Regions from separate parts of the Aerococcus sp. NPDC058936 genome, predicted to be linked through region 2. Evidence: predicted binding sites of a transcription regulator. Region 2 holds the regulator's gene; the other holds the start of a gene.
What was found. Region 2 encodes CtsR, which represses protease genes until heat stress. Its sites were predicted from a motif close to TTGGTCAAAAAAGGTCAAANA; they were not measured.
Positions count from the first base shown of each region.

Region 1: the regulator CtsR is predicted to act here: its motif matches at 2,997-3,017, upstream of clpP (ATP-dependent Clp endopeptidase proteolytic subunit ClpP).

Region 1 covers NZ_JBHYKZ010000005.1:62,771-68,831, forward strand. Annotated here, with positions in the region: gene gap (type I glyceraldehyde-3-phosphate dehydrogenase) at 1-967, opposite strand, end outside; gene ACFW0C_RS05215 (sugar-binding domain-containing protein) at 1,005-2,042, opposite strand; gene clpP (ATP-dependent Clp endopeptidase proteolytic subunit ClpP) at 2,356-2,952, opposite strand; tRNA gene ACFW0C_RS05225 (tRNA-Arg) at 3,246-3,317, shown strand; gene ACFW0C_RS05230 (DUF1304 domain-containing protein) at 3,520-3,879, shown strand; gene ACFW0C_RS05235 (cell wall hydrolase) at 4,106-4,930, opposite strand; gene rbfA (30S ribosome-binding factor RbfA) at 5,370-5,765, opposite strand; gene infB (translation initiation factor IF-2) at 5,778-6,061, opposite strand, start outside.
Region 2 covers NZ_JBHYKZ010000002.1:171,742-177,802, reverse strand. Annotated here, with positions in the region: gene ACFW0C_RS02210 (CitMHS family transporter) at 202-1,518, shown strand; gene ACFW0C_RS02205 (isocitrate/isopropylmalate dehydrogenase family protein) at 1,570-2,577, shown strand; gene ACFW0C_RS02200 (CtsR family transcriptional regulator) at 2,981-3,439, shown strand; gene ACFW0C_RS02195 (ATP-dependent Clp protease ATP-binding subunit) at 3,457-5,994, shown strand.

The sequences.
Region 1 (6,061 bases), on a different contig from region 2:
CGAAACCAGCTTCGTTGTCGTACCAAGCAACAGTTTTAACTAATTGGCCATCTTCAGATTCGATAACTTTAGTTTGAGTTGCGTCGAAGATTGAACCAGCTGGAACACCAACGATGTCAGAAGATACGATTTCATCAGTGTTGTATAAGAATGATGGGTTAGCGTATTTTTCCATAGCAGCGTTAACTTCTTCAACTGTAACTTTAGTGTTTAATGTTGAGTAGAACTCAGTCATCGAACCAGTTACGATAGGAATACGGATAGCAGTACCGTCAACTTTACCGTTAACTGAAGGAATAACACGACCTACAGCTTTAGCTGCACCAGTAGATGCTGGAATAGCGTTTTCTGCAGCTGCACGTCCGTTACGGAAGTTACCTTTTTTACCGTTAGGTGCATCTTGTAATGATTGTGTAGAAGTGTAAGCATGGATTGTTGACATTAAACCATGTTTGATACCAAATTCTTTTTCTAACACGTTAACTACAGGAGCTAAACAGTTAGTAGTACATGAAGCACCAGAGATAATTGTATCTTCAGAATCGATGATATCTTCATTTACACCGTAAACAATTGTTTTAGTTTCAGCATCAGCAGGAGCTGAGATGATAACTTTTTTAGCACCAGCATTGATGTGTGCTTGAGATTTTTCTTTTGTAGCGTAGAAACCAGTACATTCTAGAACGATATCAACACCTAAGTCACCCCAAGGTAAATCGTTTGCGTCACGTTCAGAGTATACAGTGATTTCTTTACCATCGATAGAAATACCATTTTCAGTAGTTTCGATATCGTGGTTGAAAGTACCATGAGCTGTATCATATTTTAATAGGTAAGCTAAGAATTCGTTGTCTGTTAAATCGTTGATTGCCACGATTTCTACATTTGATTCATTTTCTTCCCAGATACGACGTAAAGTTAAACGACCGATACGACCAAAACCGTTAATTGCTAATTTAATTGCCATACTACAAAATTCCTCCTTAATGGAATACAAAATTATTTTAATGGGATTCCCCATTTAAAACCATATTTGAGGCACCTTGATCAGTTATAATGACTAACTGTTTAGGTGCAAGTTTTGCAAAAGCCTGTATTGCTTCTGCTTTTACACTGCCTCCAGCAATCAGAATTGGCAAGTCAATATCTGCCAAGTCTTCAAGTTGTAGACCAATTCTAGGGATTCGATGTACTATGTTTCCTTCTTTATCAAAGAAACACCCGAACACTTCCCCTACAGCGTGGTTACTCTTAATCTTAGATGAACTTTCTAAATCAAGTCCCCTACGCCTTGCCATAATTTTAGCATTACCAACACTAAAAAGCAAAATGTTAGCCTCTTTTAACCGCTTTAAAGTTGATTGAATCACGGGATCATTCATTAAAGCCATATTTGCCACCTCAGATAAATTCTCGGGAGCATATAAGGAAATATTGTGACCGTGTAACTTTTGCGCTAGAATATCGCTAATTGTATTGGCTTGAGTTGCTGAAGCATCTCCGATCCCACCCCTGGCTGCGACCACAGTAAAGTGTCTGTCAGTAGAAGGTGCTAGTTGAACATGTTCACTCACCTCTAGCATAGTTGAACCACCAGTAACAGCAATCGTATGATTCCCCATTGGTAAATTCTTGTCTAAGTATTTTGAAACTTGTAGACCCATTTCAAATAAAATATGTTGATCCTGGTCGATATCTCCTGAAACAATTCGAGCATCTGCTATGTTGAGCACATCAGCCAAATGTTTTTCTTGTAAGTGAATTTTATTTGTATCACGCCACAAGTCTTGACCTGTAGCAATTGCTCGTTCTCCTTTTGGCGTAATTGTCATACCCGTGGGAGAAGAATCAATGAGACCTTGTTGTTTCAAAACATCCGTGATTGTACGTAGCGGTCGTTCGGTAATTGCTAACTTTTCAGCTAGTCCCTTCCGACCAATCGGACCATCTTTGAAAATCCGCTGTAAGACGGTGATTCTCTCAAAATAGGTCTTCTGAACTTCCGGCACTACTTCAGTAATACTTTTAAATAATTCGTCCATAGTCCCCACTTTCCTAGTACAAAAACGTTGAGTGAAAAAAGACTGGGACTTTTATTGTCCAGGATGTCTTTTTTTGACCACCTTACGGTAAAAAAATTTGATTCCTTCGAATCTCATCTCTTTACATGAGTAATCATACCAATAAATTTATCCGCTTGCAAGCTTTTAGGGGCACTTTTCTCCTATACGGCTATGAAAAGTATTACGCCTTACAAAGAATATATATTTAAGAGTTTATCCACGGTCTATACCGAACCCTTTAAATAAAAAGAAGTAGGTTTTACCCCACTTCTCCAGATTTAAAATCCGTTCATTATTTTTCTAATTCATCATTTTTAGTCATAATTTGATCTAATAAACCATATTCTAACGCTTCTTCTGCTGTTAACCAGTTATCACGGTCTGTATCGCGTTCAATCACTTCTACAGGTTGACCGGTCATTTCAGAGTATAAACGGTTCATTTTTTCTTTTGTTTTCAAGATGTGGCGAGCAGCGATTTCAATTTCAGTAGCTTGTCCTTGAGCGCCACCTAATGGTTGGTGAATTAAGATCTCAGCATTTGGTAAGGCAAAACGTTTACCTTTAGTACCTGCAGCTGCAATAAATGAGCCCATTGATGCTGCCATACCCATTACAATTGTTTGTACATCTGCATGTACGAATTGCATTGTATCGTAGATGGCCATACCAGAAGTGATAGAGCCACCTGGTGAATTGATGTATAGGTAGATATCCTTGTCTGGGTCTTGAGCGTCTAAGAATAATAATTGAGCGATAATTGAGTTGGCTAAATCATCATTAAATTCCCCGCTCAACATAATAATACGATCTTTTAATAAACGAGAGTAGATATCGTAAGCACGTTCACCGCGAGAAGATTGTTCAATAACTGTTGGTACTAAGTTCATTTAAATGTCCTCCTTTTAAACTTGTATATGGCTATTATACCTTTATGGTCAAAATTGGTCAACAAATATAACTTTTTGACTTTCCCCATCATTTTAGCATAGAAGGTTTATTCTGCCCAATAGCTGGCCTTCAAGGGCTTGAAAAATGTAACAACTGTCCATGTTGATACCTAAGATATCATCACTTCTTAAAAACGATTGATACTTTCAGATTCCTATAAAAGCTTGAATTTGACTAAAAACTAGGCTATAATAATTCTGTTATTGTTTTTTACCAAAATATACAATAATTTGCGCCCGTAGTGTAATGGATATCACATAAGATTCCGGTTCTTATAATGGGGGTTCGATTCCCTCCGGGCGTATTCAGATAAAAAATTATTAAGTTGTTGCTATTTATGAGTGACAGCTTTTTTCCCTTACCCTAGAAAATGCTTTAATTTCTTTTTTCAAGTGTTCATGTTAATGCAGCTTAACGTTGCATATATAAATCCTTTGAAAAATCATAAAAATGTTTTATATTTAGAAAACGAAGATTACTTTGTCAGTTAAGAGGAGAGATTGACCATGTCAGTTATAACAACTGTATTAACTTTTTTAGTCGCTTTAGAATTCTTTTATATCATGTATATACAAACGATTACTACCACATCAGTCCAAACAAGTAAAATATTCAATATGGAAAGAAATGAGTTGAAGGGAAAATCATTGAATACCTTATTAAAAAATCAGGGTATATATAATGGTCTCATCGGTCTAGGGCTATTATATGCATTATTTTTTAGTAGTGCCTCTATTGAAATTGTTCGTATGATATTTGTCTACATTATTTTAGTAGCCACATATGGTAGCTTCACTAGTAGTAAAAAAATTATATTGACACAAGGTGGACTATCTATTTTAGCTTTATTCTCAACCTTCCTATAATTGAATGCACAGCGTAATACTTGATAGAATACTTATTTGAACCCTAGTTTAACTGTCTATTTTTTTGCGTCATATGTGAATAAATATTTAGATGGTTTTTCTATTATTGGAACGATGAAACTTCACTAAACAACCCCCTACCCTGTAATATCGATCTTGTAAAAAAATAATAAACAAAAAATCGGGATAGCTCCCGATTTTTTTGTTTATTGTATTTGAATTTAAATTAGAAGAATACGTTTGTCACGCCATCACCTGAGGCACGGAATGATTCAGCTGATGTAGTTACACCGTTAGTTAATACATCGTTAACAGCTTGGTAAGTTTCTTCTGATACAGTAGCGCTAGCTGCCATACCATTTGAAACAACTTCAAATTGACCAGATGCGTTAACTACCGCTGATAATGAAGTACCACCCCAGTTACCTGAGTTTGCACGGTTAAGGATTACAGAGAATACTGCTGCTTTTTCAGAGTAGCTTGGACCAGCTTCAGTTTCTACTACTTGTAATACTTGGTAAGGGATTTCTTCTGCTGCTGAATAAGAAGAAGTTGAAGTTGTTTCTGTTACTTCTTCTGCTTCATATGAAGTTGCTGTTGCTTCTTCAGCTTCATACGCTACAGGTTCAACAGTTGTTTCTTCTGCTACCTCTTCAGTTGCGGTTTTTTCAACTGTTTCTTCTGCTACTTTGTAAGTGTCTTTTTTCTTGTTAGCATCTTCTACTACAACTTCGTCTACTTCACCTTCAGCATTTTTAGTGAATGAAATAGAATTAGATGGGAAGATTAAATCAGCATTTTCAATTTCGTTGATTTGAACTAATGTGTTCACATCTACTCCAGCTGCGTTAGCGATCACTGATAAAGTGTCACCGTATACGACAGTGTATTCAGATGTTGATTCATCAACTGCTTCCATATCCGCTGAAACTTCTTCAACGCTACGCGCTGTCCATTCCGCTGCTTTCGCTTCTTCAGTGTTAAATCCTGCTGTCGCAAATAATGCTGACAATGCAAATGTTGTTCCTAAAATCGTTTTGTTAAATTTCATGTTAAGTAAAACTCCTTGTATGTTTAGCTGTTGCTAAGTTGTTTATTTAGCCACTGTTTCGACTACATGCAATATACTACACGGTGTGGATTCAAAAAGAAACCCTATAAACCCATTCGTTAAGGGGCTTTAAATGGACTGAAATGTTTTGTAATTTTTAATATTTACGTCTCAATTATTACAATTCGCCGCATTCCCAGTCTGACAACATTCTTAGCACTTTCATGGATTCTTGCATATTTTAATAAGTTATATTTATGACATTGTATGTAACAAATTATTTTTGAAAAATGAGTATATTTCACCACGCAAAAGGTCGATATATCAGCATTTCCCCTCCATATTTTCAAGATTCAATATAAAAATCAACCTCACAAACAATAAAAAGGCCCCAAGAATTACAGCATACTTGCTGTACTCCCTGGGGTCTTTCTACATATTAATCGACTAACGTATCTGATTCAGCATCAGACATGCTATCAAAATCATCTTTTTTATTTAATTGTGCTAGCAATTGGTCGATATGGTTACCATATTCAATTGAACGGTCGCGTTCAAAGAATATTTCCGGTGTTTTATAGATATTTAGGCGTTTACCAATTTCAGAACGAATTAAACCACTAGATTTTTCCAAACCTTTTTGCGCTTTTTCACGTTCACTGGCTAATTCACTCAATGTAGTGTAGAAAATAGTTGCTTGTTGTAAATCTCCAGTAACTTCTACATCAGTAATTGTAACACCTTCAACGCGGGGGTCTTTGACAGTCTTTCTCAAGATATCGTTGACGTCGCGAAGGATCTCTTGACTTACACGCTCAGCTCTATATTTTGCCATTGTGCATCACCTCTATTTTTTCTTCACTTCTACCATACGGTATGCTTCAATTTCGTCATCTACTTTAATATCGTTGTAGTTTTCAATTGTAAGACCTAGTTCGAATCCACGAGATACTTCTTTCACATCATCTTTAAAGCGACGTAACGAACCTAATTGACCATCATAGATGACAATTGAATCACGGATGATACGAACTTGTGAGTTACGGTAGATTGTACCATCTAATACGTAACCACCAACAATTGTACCTACTTTAGATACATTGTAAGTTTCACGAACTTGTACAGTACCGG
Region 2 (6,061 bases):
CCATTCAATTTTTGAGAAAGTCAGCAAAAGCCTATATTTTGTTGGCTTTTTTTATTTGGCATTAAATAAAACATAGGTTCCATAAAATGTTATATAATTTAACACGTTCAGCCTTTTTGCGGAAATTTCATTGACAATTGATTGTATTTAGAACATGATAAAACACATATAAAATAATGAGAAAATAAGAGGTGTTTTTTAATGATTTCATTTATGGGGTATGCCCTGATTGTTATTTTCATGTTTGTGATTATGCGTAAGAAGATGTCACCCTTCATTGGTTTAGTGTTCTTGCCATTGCTATGGGCGCTGATTGGGCAAATGTTCGGTTTGTGGCAGATTGATATCGGCCAAGCGGCAATGGATGGCTTGGGGACCACGTCATCTACCGGAATTATGCTATTCTTCGCTATTTACATGTTCACCATCATGATTGATGCAGGGCTATTCGATCCCTTGTCTAACGCGATGATTCGTTTTGCCAAAGGAGACCCCTTAAAAGTGGCCTTGGCTACTGTCGCCTTAACGGCTGCTGTTTCCTTAAACGGTGATGGGACAGCGACTATGATCATTGTCTGTACCGCTATGGTGCCGATTTACAAGAAACTGAATATGTCCTTGTTGAACCTAGCTGTTTTAACCATGACGTCACACTCAATCGTTAACTTACTGCCTTGGGGTGGGCCAACTGCCCGTGCTATCGCAGTTATGGGGGTTGAAACCAATGATGTTATGCGCGGACTAGTGCCGATGATGGTAGCTGGTTTGATTTATATGTTTATCATCGCTTGGATTTTTGGTTTACAAGAACGGAAGACCCTTGGTGTAGTAAACCTGTCTGAACAAGAAATGCAGGCGATGATGGTTATCGACGACCCAGAAACCCTTGAATTACGTCGACCTAAAAATGTCTGGATTAACTTAATTATCGTCCTTGTAGCTATTGGCTTATTGGTTGAAGGGTCTGTGCCTTCAGCGATTATCTTTATGTTAGGGACTGTGATCACCTTACTAGTCAACTATCCAAATCCTAAAGATCAAAAAGCGCGAATTGACAGTAACGCATCTGAAGCCAACCAGGTGGTGATGACCGTATTTGGTGCCGGTATTTTCATGGGGATTTTAAACGCGACCGGTATGTCAGATGCCATTGCCACATCACTAATCACGATCATTCCTGAGTCATTAAGTGGTTTCTACGGTCTAATCGTAGCCATTATTTCAGCGCCAGGTACTTATTTCCTACATAACGACGCCTTCTACTACGGCATGATGCCTATCTTGTCAGAAGCCGGCTATGCTTACGGATTTACCCCATTGCAACTGACTTTTGCATCGTTAATCGGTCAATCTTTCCATCTGTTCAGCCCGCTAGTACCTTTCTCGTACGTACTGCTTGGTTTAACTGGCGTGGAATGGGGCGACTGGCAGAAAAAAGGCTTGGTCGTGTCACTTGGCATTTTCATTGTCTACGTGATTACTGCTGCCATCTTTGGTTTGGTGCCCATTTTCCAATAATGATGAATCAAATAAAGCTATTATATTATCGACTTTAAAAGGAGTGGTTTCATGACGAATACACATACAATCGCCTTAATTCCTGGGGACGGAATTGGAAAAGAAATTACACAAGTTGTCAAACAAGTGGCGAAAGCCCTAGGCAGTCCAATTATCTGGGACGAAGTGGTCGCTGGACAAGACGCCATTGATGAAACGGGTGAATTGATCCCCAAAGCTGTTTACGACGCCATTGATACCCACAAGGTTGCCTTAAAAGGGCCTGTTGCAACACCAATTGGTGAGGGTTTTAGATCGGTCAACGTATCACTTAGAAAACATTATCAATTACATACAAACATCCGCCCAATCCGTGTGCTAGGCCAAATTCCTGCACTTCACCGGGACGTGGATATCGTTTTATTCCGGGAGAATACAGAAGATTTATACGCGGGCGTAGAAGAGCAAATTTCACCTGACGAAGCCCATTCCATCAAAATCATTACCAGACAGGCGACAGAACGGATTGTCACAGCAGCCTTTGAGTATGCTGTGGCTAATGACCGGAAAAAGGTCGCTATCGTCACTAAAGCCAATATTATGAAACTATCAGACGGATTATTCCTAAAAGTTGCTCGCGAAATTGCCGCTAAATATCCGCAAATTGAAGCAACGGAGGTTTTAGTCGACAACATGGCCATGCAATTGGTGATGCGTCCCCAACAGTACGATGTGGTCGTCACCGAAAACTTATACGGCGATATTTTATCTGATTTGATGGCCGGTTTGATTGGTGGTTTGGGGTTAGTTCCAGGTGCCAATCTGGGCGACGACGTGGCGATATTTGAGGCCGTTCATGGATCAGCACCAGATATTGCTGGTCAAGGTATTGCCAACCCGACAGCCATCTTATTGGCCTTTGCGGACCTACTAGACCACATCAGTTTACAAGCAGATGCCACTCGTTTGCGCAAAGCTTTGAATTTGGTCTTGTCCGACGCAAGTAACTTTACCCGAGACTTAGGTGGCGATTTAACAACAGCAGCCTTCACTGACAAGCTGGTCTCAGCTTTAGCATAAGATGGCGTATCTTAAAATCGTCTAATGATTTTGAATTGAAAAAAATGAGGCAAACGCACTTCAATTTGAGGGTAGCGTAAAGGATTTGACCAACATTCCTTTGCGTTGCCTTTTTGCTATATAAAGGTGCGGTATTTCAAATTTTTCTATTACAACAGATAAGGCTCGTTAAGATAAGTCTTCAAATTGGGTTCTAAAAGTCAAACTCTTCCGACACTTCCCTAAATATGCTAAACACTTGCAGTGTTTGTTCGGCTTTTGGTCCAGTGCATCGAGTCTTAACGGCTTTTGTCACTCCTCCAATTACCGAGCTTTTGAATTGACTAGTTAAGGTCGGTTATCGTATGATATGGTTGAATAGTCAAAATTAGTCAAAATAAGAATCAGGCTTGAGGTGATGAATGTGAAAAATAGAAATATGTCTGATATTATTGAATCTTATTTAAAGCAAATCTTACAACAAGAAGAGCATGTTGAGATTAGTCGTAGCGAAATAGCAGACCAATTTCAATGTGTCCCATCACAAATTAATTACGTGATTAACACGCGGTTTACCCCGCAAAAGGGTTATATTGTAGAAAGTAAACGTGGTGGGGGCGGATATATCCGCATTATGAAACTGGAAATTGTCGAAGAGGCTGAATTAATCGATGCTATGGTCGACCTTGTCCATCAAAAAATGAGCTTACGTGATGCAACTGCCATCATTCAAAATTTATTAGTCAACGAGATTGTTACCGAAAATGAAGCGCAAATCATGCACTCAGCGGTCGACAAGGATGCCCTAGGAAAAATTGTTAACGCTGATGAAGTCCGGTCCTTAATTTTAAGATCGATGCTTGTGAAGCTGAAATATAGGTAACCAGATAGGAGGACCTTATGAACGAAATTTATACAGAGAAAGCAAAACAGGCCTTATTGTACGCTGCTGAAGAAGCCAAGCAATTTCGTCATAAAGCCATTGGAACAGAACATTTGCTACTAGGACTTTACCGTGAGCCCGAGGGTGTTGCGCATAGCGTGTTAGTTGACCACTTGCCAAGTTACGAGGCTGTGAAAGAAGAAGTTGAATTTGTCATCGGATATGGTAAGGATGAAGTCCAAGACGGCACCTTAGACTTGAATCGCGTGGTGTATTCACCACGTTCAAGAAAAGTCTTATATATTGCAGGTGAAGAAGCGCAACGCCAACAAGTTACTTTAGTCGGCACAGAGCACATTTTGCTATCTTTAATCGCTGACCAAGTACTAGCTGTTCGTATTCTGAAAAACCTGGACGTGGATATCGAGAAATTACGTAAAGACATCTACCGTTCAATTGGCCAACGTCCACCAGTACGCAACCGAAGCAACGAGAACAACAACAAACCATCAAACCACGGTAGCAAACGCCCACAAAGTACGACGCCAACCTTAGACTCTTTAACCAGAGACCTAACGGAACAAGCACGTAACGGGCAGTTAGATCCAGTGGTCGGTCGTAAGAAAGAATTGCGGCGAATCATGCAAGTCCTTAGCCGCCGAACTAAAAATAATCCAGTTTTAGTAGGTGAGCCAGGTGTTGGTAAAACAGCCATCGCTGAAGCAGTTGCCATCGCAGTTGCAAACAACGATGTTGTATCAACCTTAGCCAACAAACGTGTCGTATCTCTTGATGTCGGGTCCCTTGTTGCAGGTACTAAATACCGTGGGGAATTCGAAGACCGGGTGAAAAACCTACTAGAGGAAACTGAAAAAGCCGGGAATGTCATCTTATTTATTGACGAATTACATAGCTTAATCGGTGCCGGTGCAGCAGAAGGCGCTATTGATGCTTCTAACTTAATGAAACCAGCCTTAGCACGTGGCCACTTACAAGTAATTGGGGCAACGACCTTAAATGAATACCAAAAATACATTGAAAAAGATGCCGCTTTAGAACGTCGTTTCGCCAAAGTCCTAGTTGACGAACCAAGCGAAGCAGATGCTATCGAAATTCTAAAAGGAATCCGGAAAGATTACGAAAAATTCCACCGGGTAACGATTAAAGATGAGGCGATTGAAGCCGCAGTACGATTAGGAAATCGTTATATCGCAGACCGTTTCTTACCAGATAAAGCCATTGATATTATGGATGAAGCTGCAGCCACAGCTCGTTTAGACAACGGCGATAAAGACGAAGCCCAACAAACAATTGTTGGTATCCGCAAGCAATTAACGGACTTAGAAGACTTGAAGAAACACTATGTGAATACCCAAGAATTCGAAAAAGCTGCTGGCGTCCACCAACAACAGCAACGCTTAAGTCAAGAATTGTTTAACTTACAAAACAACCCACAAGTTGTTTCAGATGGGCCGTTCGATCTTGAAATCGACAGCCAAAATGTAGCGGATATCGTTGCAATGTGGACAGGTGTGCCAATGCAACAATTAACCCAAAGTGAAAACCAACAGTTAATCAAACTAGAAGACCACTTACATAAACGTGTCAAAGGGCAAGATGAAGCTGTTAAGAGCGTGGCTCGTGCCATACGTCGTGCCCGTTCAGGGATTAAGGATCCAAACCGTCCAATCGGTTCATTCATGTTCCTTGGCCCAACAGGTGTTGGTAAAACTGAATTAGCCAAAGCCCTAGCAGGTGAAATGTTTGGTTCAGATACCAATATCATCCGTTTAGACATGTCTGAATACATGGAAAAATACTCAACAAGTCGAATGATTGGTTCAGCACCAGGTTACGTCGGCTATGATGAAGGTGGTCAGTTGACTGAACAAGTTCGTCAACACCCATATTCAGTGGTCTTATTCGATGAGATTGAAAAAGCCCACCCGGATGTCTTCAATATGCTACTACAAGTCTTAGATGATGGTTATATTACAGACTCTAAAGGCCGTAAAGTAGACTTCCGTAACACAGTCATGATCATGACGTCTAACTTGGGGGCAACTGCCATCCGTGACGATAAAAACGTCGGATTCGGTGCCAAACAAGCCACAGATAGTCATGAAGAAATGGATAGTCGTATCCGTAAAGAATTGAAGTCTGCCTTCAGACCAGAATTTTTAAACCGTGTGGATGAAATCATTGTCTTCCATACATTAGCGGAAGCGCAAATCGTTGAAATCGTACAGAAATTTACTACAGCCTTAACCAAATTATTAGCAGAGCAAGGTGTGAAACTCCGTGTGACACAAGGCGCTAATAAAGAAATTGCAAGTAAAGGCTTTGATAAAGAGTACGGTGCACGTCCATTACGCCGTGTAATCCAACAAAAAGTTGAAGATCCAATCGCTGAAATGTTGATCGCTGATAAAATCAGCGAAGGCGACGTTGTCACAGTCGGTGCCCGCCAAGGAGAATTATACATCCGTGTAAAACACCCAGATGGCCAAGAAGAAAGCAACGACGTCAAAGACTTGATTAGTGCAGGTCAATAAGCTTTCACAATAAGTCGTTTGAAGCGGACTGTTATGTTAATACAGTCCGCTTTTTTATTTACTTTTG